2 regions of the Pseudomonas sp. ADAK13 genome follow, and region 2 is predicted to be linked to the other one. Evidence: predicted binding sites of a transcription regulator. Region 2 holds the regulator's gene; the other holds the start of a gene.
What was found. The regulator FliA, encoded in region 2, starts transcription of late flagellar genes. The targets are predictions, from matches to a motif close to CTAAAGTTTNNNNNNNNNNNGCCGNTAA.
Positions count from the first base shown of each region.

Region 1: the regulator FliA is predicted to act here: its motif matches at 2,429-2,456, upstream of HKK54_RS25880 (methyl-accepting chemotaxis protein).

Region 1 is NZ_CP052860.1:5,598,952-5,606,122, reverse strand. It holds gene HKK54_RS25900 (LysR substrate-binding domain-containing protein) at 1-741, shown strand, start outside; gene HKK54_RS25895 (MmcQ/YjbR family DNA-binding protein) at 738-1,100, shown strand; gene HKK54_RS25890 (DUF1294 domain-containing protein) at 1,083-1,466, opposite strand; gene HKK54_RS25885 (undecaprenyl-diphosphate phosphatase) at 1,463-2,293, opposite strand; gene HKK54_RS25880 (methyl-accepting chemotaxis protein) at 2,523-4,157, shown strand; gene pnuC (nicotinamide riboside transporter PnuC) at 4,388-4,951, shown strand; gene HKK54_RS25870 (AAA family ATPase) at 4,948-5,493, shown strand; gene HKK54_RS25865 (MarR family winged helix-turn-helix transcriptional regulator) at 5,461-5,895, opposite strand; gene HKK54_RS25860 (FAD-dependent oxidoreductase) at 5,971-7,131, shown strand; gene ggt (gamma-glutamyltransferase) at 7,125-7,171, opposite strand, start outside.
Region 2 is NZ_CP052860.1:271,323-278,493, reverse strand. It holds gene flhF (flagellar biosynthesis protein FlhF) at 1-1,251, shown strand, start outside; gene fleN (flagellar synthesis regulator FleN) at 1,373-2,206, shown strand; gene fliA (RNA polymerase sigma factor FliA) at 2,203-2,943, shown strand; gene HKK54_RS01255 (chemotaxis response regulator CheY) at 3,114-3,488, shown strand; gene HKK54_RS01250 (protein phosphatase CheZ) at 3,507-4,295, shown strand; gene HKK54_RS01245 (chemotaxis protein CheA) at 4,307-6,529, shown strand; gene HKK54_RS01240 (protein-glutamate methylesterase/protein-glutamine glutaminase) at 6,579-7,171, shown strand, end outside.

The DNA of each region.
Region 1 (7,171 bases), 2.0 Mb from region 2:
ACCCTGACCGCCGTAGGCGAACGTTACCTGCGCCACTGCCAGGCAATGCTGCTGGAAGCGGAAATGGCCGATGAGGCCGTGGCCAGCATGTCCAGCGAGCCCCGTGGCCGGTTGCGGGTCAGCAGCCCGGTGGGCCTGGCTCACCAGTTCCTGCAAACCGTGGTGGCAGAGTTTCTCAGCGCCAACCCGCTGGTGCAGTTGGAGATGAACCTGGTCAACCGTCGCGTTGACCTGGTAGCCGAAGGCATCGATGTGGCCCTGCGCGTGCGCGAGCTCGGGGACGAAGACCCGTTGCTGGTGACCAAGCGCCTGCGCCAGGCACAGACCGCCATTGTCGCCAGCCCCGCCTTTGTGCGTGACCGGCAGATCACCACCCTGGAAGACCTCAAGCAACTGCCGGTGCTGGGTGCCCTGGAGGCAGACCGCATGGTGCACTTCCGCATGCTGAGCCCGGAAGGCATTAGCCACGACCTGGTCATGGAAGCACGGCTGGGCATCGACGACTTCCTGGTACGCAAGGCCTGCGCCCTCGCCAGCCTGGGGTTTACGGTGTTGCCGATGATGTATTGCGAGGAGGAGTTGGCCAACGGCCAGTTGGTGCAGCTCTTGCCGGAATGGTCCTTGCCGGGCGGCTGGTTGCAGGCGGTTTACCCGCACCGGCGTGGCGTGCTGCCCGCCGTGCGGGCCTGGATCGACCACCTGGATAACGCCTTCAAAGGCTGCGGAGACCGTTTGCTATGAGAATGACCGAAGACCAAGTCGCCGAGTTTTGCCTGGGGTTGCCCGGTGCGCGGGAGGATTACAAATGGGGCGGCGTGCGGGTGTTCTCGATTGCCGGCAACAAGATGTTCGCCTTGCAGAACCTGCGGGGTGATTCGCTGGCCTTCAAGGTCGACAAGGAGCTGTTCCTGGGCCATGTAGACCGCCCGGGCATCCATCCGGCGCCGTACCTGGCGCGGGCCCAATGGATCATCATGGAAACGCCCTACCCGCTGGGCGCTGAAGAACTGCGTGGCTTGTTGCAGCGTTCCCACCAGTTGGTGGTGAGCAAGCTGCCCAAGCGCACGCAGATTGGTTTGCTGCTAGAAGATCGAGAGTAGCGTGCCGCCGAGGAACAACTGGTCAATCCAGAACACCTCGTGCAGCAATACAATCAGCCAGAACGCCACCTGATAAGACACCTTGCGCGTCTTGTGGCGGAACACCTGTTGGGCGATCAGCGCGCCCGGCCAACCGCCTGCCAGCTCAACGGCGTGCAGGATGTTTTCCGGGGTGCGCCAGCTGTCTTCGCGGGCCTTGCGCTTGTCGCGCCAGTACAGCAAGAACGCCACCACGCTGACCACGCCATACGCCACCAGCGGGACCATCGAAACCCCGCGATACCACAGCAGCGCCGAGCCCAACAGCGGCGCGGCGCACACCAGTGCAAACACCAACGCCTTGAGGCGCGGATGCTGGATGCTCATGGCTTGACGGCCGACCAGTCGATCCAGCCGAACTGCCAGGTCGCCAGGATCACCAGGCCGAAGGCGATCCGGTACCAGGCAAACGCCGCGTAGCTGTGGCTGGCGATGAACTTGAGCAGCGCCTTGACCGCGATCATCGCGAAGATGAACGAGGTGACAAACCCGATGGCAAACACCGGCAAGTCATCCGGCTGAAACAGGTGACGGTACTTGTAGCCCGAATACACCGCCGCACCGACCATGGTCGGCATCGCCAGGAAGAACGAGAACTCGGTGGCGGTCTTGCGTGAAAGGCCGAACAGCAGGCCGCCAATGATGGTGGCGCCGGAACGCGAGGTGCCCGGGATCATCGCCAGGCACTGGGCGAAACCGACTTTGACGGCGTCCTTCCAGGTAATCTGATCGACGGTTTCGGCGTGCACTTCATGTTGGCGACGCTCGGCCCACAACATGATGATGCCGCCGATCACCAGCGCCGTGGCCACGGTGATCGGGTTAAACAGGTAGTGTTTGATCAGGTCGGCAAAAATTACCCCCAGCACGACGGCGGGCAATACCGCGATGATCAGGTTGATCGTGAAGCGCTGGGCGTTGCGCTGGGTCGGCAAGCCGATCACCACGTCGAGGATCTTGCGTCGAAACTCCCACACCACCGCCAGGATCGCGCCCAGCTGGATGATGATGTTGAACGCTTCAAAGCGCTCGCCACCGAAGTTGATCAAGTCGGCGACGATGATCTGGTGCCCGGTACTGGAGATCGGCAAAAACTCCGTCAGCCCTTCTACAACCCCGAGTATCAGCGCCTGAGCGGCGGTCCAAAGATCCATCAATTCCCCCAAAGGTCATGCTCGCGGCATGCCTCGTTCATATTTTTTAGACGTTCACTAACGATGAGTACGCGGCGAAAGCTGTGCAAACAATCAAGGCCCAGCTGCGAAAATTCCGTGAAAAATCAGGCAGGACTCAGGTTTCTTGATTCTGGGCCGAAAGCCTATCAGACAAGCCGGAAATGTCGATGCAGCACCCAAAATTATAAGAACACGGAGTGACAGGACCATGAACAGTTTGCGCAGTATGTCGATCAGCCGGCGCCTCTGGCTGATCCTGATCGTCGCCGTGTTGATGCTGCTAACCCTCGGCCTGCTTATGCTCAAGCAGATTCATGACGACCTTTACCAGGCCAAGAGTGAGCAGACCCAGCGCGTGGTTCAGACCGCCAACGGGATCCTGACGTATTATCACAGCCTCGAAACCAGCGGCGTCCTGACCCGCGAAGCGGCCCAGAAGCAAGCCTTGAGCGTGGTCCGCGGCCTGCGCTACGGCAAGGATGATTACTTCTGGATCAACGACCTCACGCCCGTGATGATCATGCACGCGGCCAACCCCAAACTGGATGGGCAGAACCTGTCGGCGATTCGCGACCCGGACGGTTTTGCGGTGTTCAACGAGTTCGTGATCCTGGCCAAGGCCAAGGGCGCCGGGATGGTGAACTACCGCTGGCCCAAACCCGGGGCCGATGCGCCGGTGGCCAAGACCTCGTATATCCAGCTGTTTGAACCCTGGGGCTGGATCATTGGTTCCGGCGTGTATGTCGATGACGTGCAGGGCGAGTTCCGGGGCCAGGTGTGGAAGGCCTCGATGGTGGGCCTGGTGATTGCCGTGATCATGGCGCTGCTGGTGGTGTTGATTGCCCGCAGCATAGTGCGCCCGTTGCAACAAGCGGTGAACGCCATGGCCAATATCGCCAGCGGCGAAAGCGACCTGACCCGCACCCTCGACACCCACGGCCAGGACGAAGTCACCCAACTGTCCCGGCACTTCAACAGTTTTACCGCCAAGCTGCGGCAGGTGGTCGGCCAGTTGCAGACCTGTGCCAATGCACTGGGCCAGTCGTCCACCGAGTTGGGCAGCAATGCCAGCGACGCCCATGACCGCAGCCAGCAGCAATCCCAGCAGATGGAGCTGGTGGCAACGGCGATCAACGAAGTCACCTACGGCGTGCAGGACGTGGCCAGGAATGCCGAGCACGCCGCCAGCGAAATGCGTGACGCCCAGGTACAGGCCGAACAAGGCCAGCTCAATATCGACGGCAGCCTGCAACGAATCGACCAGCTCTCCACCACCATCAGCCAGGCCGTGGAAGTGATCCGCACCCTGTCGACGGAAAGCACGCAGATTGGCGGCGTGCTGGAAGTGATCCGCTCCATCGCCGACCAGACCAACCTGCTGGCCCTGAATGCTGCGATCGAGGCCGCGCGCGCCGGGGAGCAAGGGCGGGGCTTTGCGGTGGTGGCCGATGAAGTAAGGCTGCTGGCCCAGCGCACGCAAAAATCCACGGCTGAAATCCAGAGCATGATCGAGCGCCTGCAAGGCCACTCGGAAGCGGCGGTCAAGGTGATCAGCGACAGCCACCAGGCGTCGCAACTGACCATCGAACAAGCGGGCCAGGCCGGCGCGAGCCTGACCGCCATCGGCCAGGCGCTGCGCAATCTCAATGGGCTGAATGCGTCGATTGCCAGCGCTACGTTGCAGCAGGCGCATGTGGTGGAGGACATCAACCAGAACGTCACCCAGGCGGCCGGGTTGTCCCACAGCACGGCGTTGGCGGCAGAGCAGTCCAGCGTGGCGAGTGCACACTTGAAAGGCTTGAGCGAACAACTCGACGGGCTTCTGCGCCAGTTCAAGGTCTGACTCGATCTCTGCCAAAAGGGCTTTCTGTGGTGAGGGGGCTTGTCCCCCGCTGGGCTGCGAAGCGGCCCCAAAACCCTGGCACTCGGTTTGTCTGAAAGAACGCGTTTACCTTATCAGGGCCGCTGCGCAGCCCAACGGGGGACAAGCCCCCTCACCACAGAGGAGCTCTACCCCGCGCCCACCACTCTGGTTACAATCACCGCCCTCTTCGACTCCCCCAAGGAACCGCCATGTCCGGGCTTGAACTGTTTGCCGCCGCCCTGGGGGTGATCGCTGTCTGGTTGACGGTTAAACAGAACCCGTGGTGCTGGCCCATCGGCCTGGTGATGGTGCTGCTGTACACCTGGATTTTTTTCGATGTGAAGCTCTACTCCGACATGCTGCTGCAAGTGATCTACGCCGCCCTGCAACTCTACGGCTGGTGGCAGTGGACCCGCGCCGGCGAGGTCAGGCAAGGCCGGCAGGTCACCAGCCTGGGGCTGCAACCGATCCTGCAAGGCCTGGCCGTGGGTGCCCTCGGCAGCCTGTTGCTGGGTGCGGCCATGGCCCACTGGACCGACGCCGCCCAACCCTGGCTGGACGCGGCCCTGACCGGCTTCAGCCTGGTGGCGCAAATGTGGATGGCACAAAAACGCGTGCAGTGCTGGCCGCTGTGGATCACCGTGGACGTGATCTTTGTCGGGCTGTTCCTCTACAAAGGCCTGTACCTGACCGCCGCGCTCTACGCCTTGTTCACCGTGATCGCGGTGCAGGGCTGGCGCGAATGGCGCGCCGACCCGGCGTTGCACGCATGAAAGTCGTGGTACTGGCCGGCCCGGAATCCAGTGGCAAAAGCTGGCTGGCCGCGCAGTTGCAGGCGCACTTTGGCGGGCTGATGGTGGGCGAATACGTGCGCCATTTCATCGACCAGCACCAGCGCGATACCACCCTGGCCGATATTCCGGACATCGCCCGTGGCCAACTGGCCTGGGAAGATGCCGCCCGTGCCGCACAGCCGGCGTTGCTCATCCTGGACACCAACCTGCTGACCAACAAGCTGTGGAGCCAGACCCTGTTCGGCGACTGCCCGGCATGGCTCGACAGCGAACTGCTGGCCCGCCACTACGACCTGCACCTGCTGCTGTCGCCTGAAGACGTGGAGTGGACCGCCGACGGGCAACGCTGCCAACCGGCGTTTGCCGATCGCCTGGCGTTTTTCCAGGCCAGCCTTGAGTGGCTGGAGCAGCAGCACCTGCCGCTGCAGGTGATCCGCGGTGACTGGCAAGCACGCCAGGCCCAGGCGTTTGCCGCCGTGGAGCAGCTGCTACAGCCGCTCCAGGTTGGCATTCAGCTTTAGTAGCAACGCCAGCAACGTCTGCTCCTCCTCCTCGGTAAACCCTTCCAGCGCCTGCGCGGTGCCCTGTAGCAGGACTTCCCTGGCCATCGGAAAGTTGGCTCGGGCAGCGTCTGTCAGGGTAATCAACCGGCTGCGTTTATCCGCAGGGTCCGGCACCCGTTGAATCATCCCGTCGCGCTCCATGCGGGCGAGCAATTGCGCCATGCTCGACTGCTCGACCCCAACGATGCGCACCAGTTCGGCCTGGGGCAGGCCCTCGCTGTGTTTGAGTGCCACCAGCACCGGAATCTGCGCCACGGCGAAGCCCAGCTCACGCAGGCGGCCTTCGTAAATCCGCGTGAAACTGCGGTGGGCGACGCCGATTTGTTGCATCGGGTGGGGAGCGGGTGATTGATCATTCATCGTGTCGTTGACTTTCCATAGGAGCCTATGCATCAAATGTATAGGATCCTATCAACGCCACCAAGGACAATTTTCATGAACCGCTCATCAAGCATCGCCATTGTCGGTGGTGGCCCCGCCGGGCTGACCCTGGCACGGATTCTTGTGGTCAACGGTTTTACCGTCAGCGTATTCGAGCGTGAGCGCGGGCCGCTGGAACGCCCTCAGGGCGGCACCCTGGACCTGCACGCGGAATCCGGCCAGCTTGCGCTGAAACGCGCGGGCCTGGAGGACGCCTTCCGCAGCATCGCCCGCTATGAAGACCAGGGCTCACGCCTGATGGACAAGCACGCCCGCCTGCTGCTGGAAGACCCCGACCCGGGCGCCGGCGATCGCCCGGAAGTCGACCGCACCGCCTTGCGCCAGATCCTGCTGGACTCGCTGCCTGACGATTGTGTGAAGTGGGACGCCAGCGTCAACGAGATCCGTCAGGTGGGCGACGCACGCTGGACCGTGCATCAGGGCGACTCCGTCCACGGGCCGTTTGACCTGATCGTCGGCGCCGACGGTGCCTGGTCGAAAGTGCGCCCGTTGCTGTCGCGCTATCAGCCGCAGTACAGCGGACTGACGTTTATCGAGTTCGGGATTGATGATGTCGATCGCCGCCATCCCGCCCTCGCCCAACTGGTCGGCCGTGGCAAACTGGACGTTTCGGGTGATGCCAGGGCGCTGGTGGTGCAACGCAATGCCAACGCGCACCTGCGCGGCTATGGGATCTTTCGCGTTCCCACGGACTGGGCCGCCCGGCAGCTCGACTGGTCATCCCCGCAAGCGACCCGGCAATCGCTGCTCGCCCAGTTCGAAGGCTGGCACCCGGATATCCTGGCGCTGCTGCACGCCGCAAACGAGCGGTTCCTGTCCCGGGCAATTCATGCGCTCCCCGTCGGCCATCATTGGGCGCATCGCGCGGGCCTGACGTTGATCGGCGACGCGGCGCACCTGATGTCACCGTTTGGTGGCGAAGGCGTGAATGCCGCGATGCTCGACGCAGCGGAGCTGGCCCGGCACTTGATCGAAAACACCTCATGCTCCGAAGCGGTACAAGCCTACGAAGCCGAGATGTTTGAACGCATTGAGCCCATTGCCCGTGACAGCGCTGAAGCGGCTGCCACCCAGCTTTCCCATGATGATATCGCCCTCTCCCTGGCGCACTTTCTCAGCCACCAGGGAGAGCACGACGGATCGACGCCTCAGTAGCCCAGCGACAGCCCGGTATTGCGCCGTGGGTCGTTGGCCC
Region 2 (7,171 bases):
GGCGCCGACGCTGCGATTATCGGTAACCGCCGTATTGCCGGCGGTGTCGAGCTGACGGCTGCCCTGGATTACAAGCCCTCGGCCCTGGCGCCGCGTGTGCCGAACATGGAGCTGGAAGACGAGCTGCGCAAGACCGCTTCGCGCATTGTCTCGGCCCAGGCCGAACTGAGCATGCGTGGCGACAGCGACACCACCACCAACCGCCAGCTGTTTGCCGGCCTGCCGCTGACGGCGTCCGAGCCGTTGGTAGAGCCGACCTTTGTCGAACCGCCACGTCCTGCTGCGCCCGCCCCGGCGGCAGCGGTAGACCAGCGGGTGTTCGACTCGATGCGTTTCGAGCTCAACGGCCTGCGTGAGCTGCTGGAAGTGCAGTTGGGCTCGCTGGCCTGGAACCAGTTGCAGGGCAGCCAGCCGCAGCAGGCCAACCTGTGGCGCCGTCTGCAACGCATTGGCCTGTCTGGCCCGTTGTCCCGTGACCTGCTGCAACTGACCACCCAAATTGAAGAACCCAAGCAGGCCTGGCGCATGCTCCTGGCCCACTTGGCGCGGATGATTGTTACCCCGGAAATCGAGCCCCTGGAAGAAGGCGGCGTGATTGCCATGGTCGGCCCTGCCGGCATGGGCAAGACCACTACCCTGGCCAAGCTGGCCGCCCGTTACGTGCTCAAGTACGGCGCGCAGAACATCGCCCTGGTGAGCATGGACAGCTACCGCATTGGCGCCCAGGAACAGCTCAAGACCCTGGGCCGCATCCTCAATGTGCCGGTGACCCACGTCGATCCGGGCCAGTCCCTGGCCAACGCCCTCGACCCGCTGCTGCGCAAGCGCGTGGTGTTGATCGATACCGCTGGCCTGCAAGCCAGCGACCCGGCCTTGCGCATGCAACTGGAAAGCCTGGCCGGGCGCGGGATCAAATCCAGAAACTATTTGGTACTTGCCACGACCAGCCAGAAGCAGGTACTGACAGCTGCCTACCACAGCTATAAACGCTGCGGGCTGGCGGGCTGCATCCTGACTAAACTGGATGAAACAGCGAGCCTGGGCGAAGTGTTGAGCCTGGCTATCAGCCATGAATTACCGGTCGCCTACCTGACCGACGGGCCGCGGATCCCGGATGATTTGCATCTGCCGCGCCGTCATCAGTTGGTCAGCCGGGCTGTCAGCGTGCAAATGCAGGAAGAACCGAGTGAGGAAGCGATGGCTGACATGTTCGCCGACCTCTACCACAGTCCGAACAAACGGGTCGGCTGAGGTCAACATGAACAGGCAACACAAAACGACAGTGCAATGTATCTACATCGATGGTCTGCCAGCAGTTCGCGCGGCCAAGTCATGTAGCCTGCGTCTAAGCAAGACAAGGTAAAGAAATAAAATGGGCAGCATGCATCCCGTACAGGTGATCGCGGTGACCGGCGGCAAAGGTGGCGTCGGGAAAACTAACGTGTCAGTGAATTTGTCCCTGGCCCTGGCAGAGCTTGGCCGTCGCGTCATGCTGCTGGATGCTGACCTGGGGCTGGCGAACGTCGACGTTCTGCTGGGGCTGACGCCCAAACATACTCTGGCCGACGTGATCGAAGGCCGCTGTGAGCTGCGCGACGTGCTGTTGCAGGGGCCCGGCGGGATTCGTATCGTGCCGGCCGCTTCCGGCACCCAGAGCATGGTGCACCTGAGCCCGGCGCAACATGCCGGCCTGATCCAGGCGTTCAGCGACATTGGCGACAACCTCGACGTGCTGGTGATCGACACCGCCGCCGGCATCGGCGAGTCCGTGGTCAGCTTCGTGCGCGCCGCCCAGGAAGTGTTGCTGGTGGTGTGCGACGAACCCACCTCGATCACCGACGCCTACGCCCTGATCAAACTGCTTAACCGTGACTACGGCATGAACCGCTTCCGTGTGCTGGCCAACATGGCCCAAAGCCCGCAAGAGGGGCGCAATCTGTTCGCCAAGTTGACCAAGGTCACAGATCGCTTCCTCGATGTCGCCTTACAATACGTTGGCGCAGTTCCTTACGACGAGTGCGTACGCAAGGCCGTGCAAAAGCAGCGTGCGGTCTATGAAGCGTTCCCTCGTTCGAAGTGCGCATTGGCGTTCAAGGCTATTGCCCAGAAGGTCGATACCTGGCCGTTGCCCGCCAACCCGCGTGGGCATCTGGAGTTTTTCGTCGAGCGATTGGTGCATCAGACGAGCGCAGGACCGGTGCTATGACAGCCAGCGGCTACAACCTTTACAAGAAGTCGGCACGTGACAGTCAGGTCGAATTGATCGAGCGCTATGCGCCGCTGGTCAAGCGCATTGCCTATCACTTGCTGGCGCGCCTGCCTGCCAGCGTCCAGGTCGAAGACTTGATCCAGGCCGGGATGATCGGCTTGCTCGAAGTGTCGACCAAGTACGACGCGAGCAAGGGCGCGAGTTTCGAGACCTACGCGGGTATCCGTATCCGTGGGGCCATGCTCGATGAAGTGCGTAAAGGTGATTGGGCGCCGCGTTCGGTGCACCGCAATACACGGATGGTGAGTGACGCAATTCGCTCAATTGAAGCAAAAACCGGTCGCGACGCTAAAGATCACGAAGTTGCGGCCGAACTCCAATTGAGTCTCGATGATTACTACGGGATTTTGAACGATACCTTGGGCAGCCGCCTGTTCAGTTTCGACGACCTTTTGCAGGACGGCGAACATGAAGGGCTGCACGAGGACGGCGCGAGTGCCCATCTCGAACCGTCACGCGATCTGGAAGATGAACGCTTCCAGACTGCGCTGGCGGACGCGATTGCCAATTTGCCGGAGCGTGAGCGACTGGTGTTGGCGCTGTACTACGACGAAGAGCTGAACCTCAAGGAAATCGGTGAGGTCCTGGGCGTCAGCGAATCGCGGGTCAGCCAGTTACACAGCCAGTGCGCAGCCCGCTTGCGGGGGCGTTTGGGAGAGTGGCGAGCGCGCTGACAGGCAGTGTGGGGACACTGCGAACGATACCGTCCAGGCCTTGCGTCCGGACGGGCTTGGCCCGTGGTGCGCCCCCGGTAGTCCTTTTTGTGTAACGCCTGTTGATTGATATGGCGCGCCCAGGTGCTGGGCGCGTTTAAGACTGCTTGGAGGTCGAATTGGACAAGAACATGAAAATCCTCATCGTTGATGACTTCTCAACGATGCGGCGGATCATAAAAAACCTGTTGCGTGACCTTGGGTTCACTAACACGGTCGAGGCGGATGACGGCATTACGGCGATTCCGATCCTCAACAGCGGGAGCATCGACTTTCTGGTAACGGACTGGAACATGCCGGGCATGACCGGTATCGATCTGCTGCGCCACGTGCGCGCTGATGAAAAACTGCGCAGCCTGCCTGTGCTGATGGTGACCGCTGAAGCCAAGCGTGAACAGATCATCGAAGCCGCCCAGGCCGGGGTTAACGGCTACGTGGTCAAGCCATTCACTGCACTGGCCTTGAAAGAGAAGATCGAAAAAATCTTCGAACGCATCGGTCATTGATGCTGCCACGGGGGAGCTATGGAGCATAAAGAATCATCGCAGGCCGACTTTGAGTCGACCCTGAAAAAACATGCTCATCAACTCGTCGAAAGCCTTGAAAAAGGCCAGTTCGGCGACGCGGTGCAGTTAATCCATGAGCTCAACCAGACCCGTGACCGCGGCCTGTACCAGGAAGTGGGCAAGCTCACCCGTGAGTTGCACAGTGCGATTGTCAATTTTCAGATTGACCCGCACATGCCCCAGGCCGAAGAAATCTCGCAGATCACGGATGCCACCGAACGCCTGTCGTATGTGGTCAGGCTGACTGAGGCGGCGGCCAACCGCACCATGGACCTGGTGGAAAACGCCACGCCTCTGGTCAACGGTATGGCCAGTGAAGCCAAGGCCCTGAGCAACGATTGGGGCCGGTTCATGCGGCGGGAAGTGGGCGCTGAAGAGTTTCGTGAACTGGCGCGTCGGGTCGACGGCTTTTTGTCCCGCAGCGAGCAGGAGAACCGCACGGTTTCCAGCAACCTCAATGACATTCTGCTGGCCCAGGACTACCAGGACCTGACCGGCCAGGTGATCAAGCGCGTGACCCAACTGGTCACCGAAGTGGAAAGCAACCTGCTCAAACTGGTGTTGATGGCGGGTCAGGTTGACCGGTTTGCAGGCATCGAACATGACCGCGAAGCGATCCTTTCTGAAAAAGATCCACAAAAACACCTCGCCAAGGGTGAAGGTCCGCAGATTCATGCCGATAAACGTGAAGACGTTGTATCCGGGCAAGACGACGTAGACGATTTGCTGTCCAGTTTAGGCTTCTAAGGAGCACACCCATGAGCTTCGGCGCCGATGAAGAAATCCTTCAGGATTTCCTTGTAGAGGCCGGCGAAATTTTAGAGCAACTGTCCGAACAACTGGTCGAGCTGGAAAGCCGACCGGATGATGCGAACCTGCTCAATGCAATTTTTCGCGGTTTTCACACTGTAAAAGGGGGCGCCGGCTTCCTCCAGCTCCACGAGCTGGTGGAGTGCTGTCACATCGCCGAGAACGTGTTCGACATCCTGCGCAAGGGTGAGCGGCACGTCGACTCGGAACTGATGGACGTGATTCTGGAAGCACTGGACGCGGTCAACGGCATGTTCAGTGAAGTGCGCGAACGTGCACCGATCACTGCAGCCACGCCGGAACTGCTGGCCGCCCTGGCGCGCCTGGCAGAACCTGCGGCCAATGCACCGGTGGTTGAAGCGGTGGCTGAGCCTGTCGCCGAGCCTGCGGGCGACATCACCGACAGCGAATTTGAACAACTGCTGGACTCGCTGAACGCCGTCAAGGCCGAAGCCGAGGCTCCAGCGGCCAGTGCGCCGGCCATGGTGCCGACCACTGAAGACATTACCGACGCCGAGTTCGAGTCGTTGCTCGACCAGTTGCACGGCAAGGGCCAGTTTGCCCCGGACGCGGTGGCCGCAGCGCCAGCGCCAACGGAAGCCGCGGCGCCTGCCAGCAATGAAATCACCGACGACGAATTTGAAGCGCTGCTGGACCAGTTGCACGGCAAAGGCTCGTTTGCCGCCGATGCACTGCCGGAAGTCGCCGCCACGGCCGCTGCACCTGCAGCACCCGCCGCTGCCGCTGCACCGGCTGCCGATGGCCTGATCTCCGATCACGAGTTCGAAGCGCTGCTGGATGAACTGCACGGCAAGGGCAAGTTCACCGAAGCCGTCGGCACTGCTGCACCGGCTGCTGCGGCCGCCGCTGCGGTGGCAACGCCGGCTCCGGTGGCCGCCAAGGCCGCTGCGCCCGTGGCTGCCAAGCCTGCACCGACGGCTGCACCTGCGCCCGCTCGTGCGGCTGCCGCCCCGGCCCCGGACAAGCAACCGGCCAGTGAAGCCGAAACCACCGTGCGGGTTGATACCGCGCGCCTGGACGACATCATGAACATGGTGGGCGAACTGGTGCTGGTGCGTAACCGCCTGGTGCGCCTGGGCCTGAACAGCGGCGACGAGGCCATGCAAAAGGCCGTGTCCAACCTCGACGTGGTCACCGCCGACCTGCAAACCGCGGTGATGAAGACCCGGATGCAGCCGATCAAGAAAGTCTTCGGGCGCTTCCCGCGCCTGGTTCGCGACCTGGCACGCCAGCTCAAGAAAGAGATCAACCTGGAACTGGTGGGTGAAGAAACCGACCTCGACAAAAACCTTGTCGAGGCCCTGGCCGACCCGCTGGTCCACTTGGTGCGCAACGCCGTCGACCACGGCGTCGAGACGCCGGAAGAACGCGAAGCCTCGGGCAAAAGTCGCCAGGGCAAAGTGATTCTGGCGGCCGAACAGGAAGGCGACCACATCCTGCTGTCGATCACTGATGACGGCAAGGGCATGGACCCGACGGTACTGCGCAACATCGCCGTCAAGCGTGGCGTGATGGACAAGGACGCCGCCGACCGCCTGACCGATACCGAGTGCTACAACCTGATCTTCGCCCCGGGCTTCTCCACCAAGACCGAGATTTCCGACGTGTCGGGCCGTGGCGTGGGCATGGACGTGGTGAAGACCAAGATCAGCCAGCTCAACGGCTCGATCAACATCTACTCGACCAAGGGCCAGGGCTCGAAGATCGTCATCAAGGTGCCGTTGACCCTGGCGATCATGCCGACCCTGATGGTGATGCTGGGCAACCAGGCCTTCGCCTTCCCGCTGGTCAACGTCAACGAAATCTTCCACCTCGACCTGTCGCGCACCAACGTGGTGGACGGCCAGGAAGTGGTGATCGTGCGCGACAAGGCGTTGCCACTGTTCTACCTCAAGCGCTGGCTGGTGGCCTCGGCCAAGCATGAAGAGCAGCGCGAAGGTCATGTGGTGATTCTCTCCGTGGGCACCCAGCGTATCGGCTTTGTCGTCGATCAACTGGTGGGCCAGGAAGAAGTGGTCATCAAGCCTTTGGGCAAAATGCTGCAGGGAACCCCGGGCATGTCGGGCGCGACCATTACCGGTGACGGTCGGATCGCGCTGATTCTCGATGTTCCGAGCATGCTCAAGCGTTACGCCGCACGGCGTATTTGATTCGGCCCGGGCAGGGCGGTTGTCCCTCGCCCGGCCTAACGGAGTGTTTATGGTAGTCAAGGTCCTGGTGGTGGACGATTCGGGTTTCTTCCGCCGCCGCGTCTCGGAAATTCTTTCATCGGATTCCAATATCCAGGTGGTCGGCACGGCCACCAACGGCAAAGAGGCGATCGATCAGGCCCTGGCCCTCAAGCCGGACGTGATCACCATGGACTACGAGATGCCGATGATGGACGGCATTACGGCGGTGCGGCACATCATGCAGCGCTGCCCAACGCCGGTGTTGATGTTCTCCTCGCTGACCCACGAAGGCGCCCGGGTGACCCTGGATGCGCTGGATGCCGGCGCGGTGGACTTCCTGCCGAAGAATTTCGAAGACATCTCGCGCAACCCCGAGAAGGTCAAGCAGATGCTCTGCGAGAAGGTGCACAGCATCTCCCGCAGTAACCGCCGCAGCCTGTTCAGTGCGCCGGCACCGGCACCGGTTACGCCGCCACCGGCCGCCCCGAGCACTTTTGGTCGCCCGGCACCTGCGCCGGTTGCGCGTCCGGCCGTCGCCCCTGTGCGTACGGCTGCGCCCACTGCGCATTCGCCTGCGCCCAAGCGCAAAGCCTACAAGCTGGTGGCCATCGGTACGTCCAC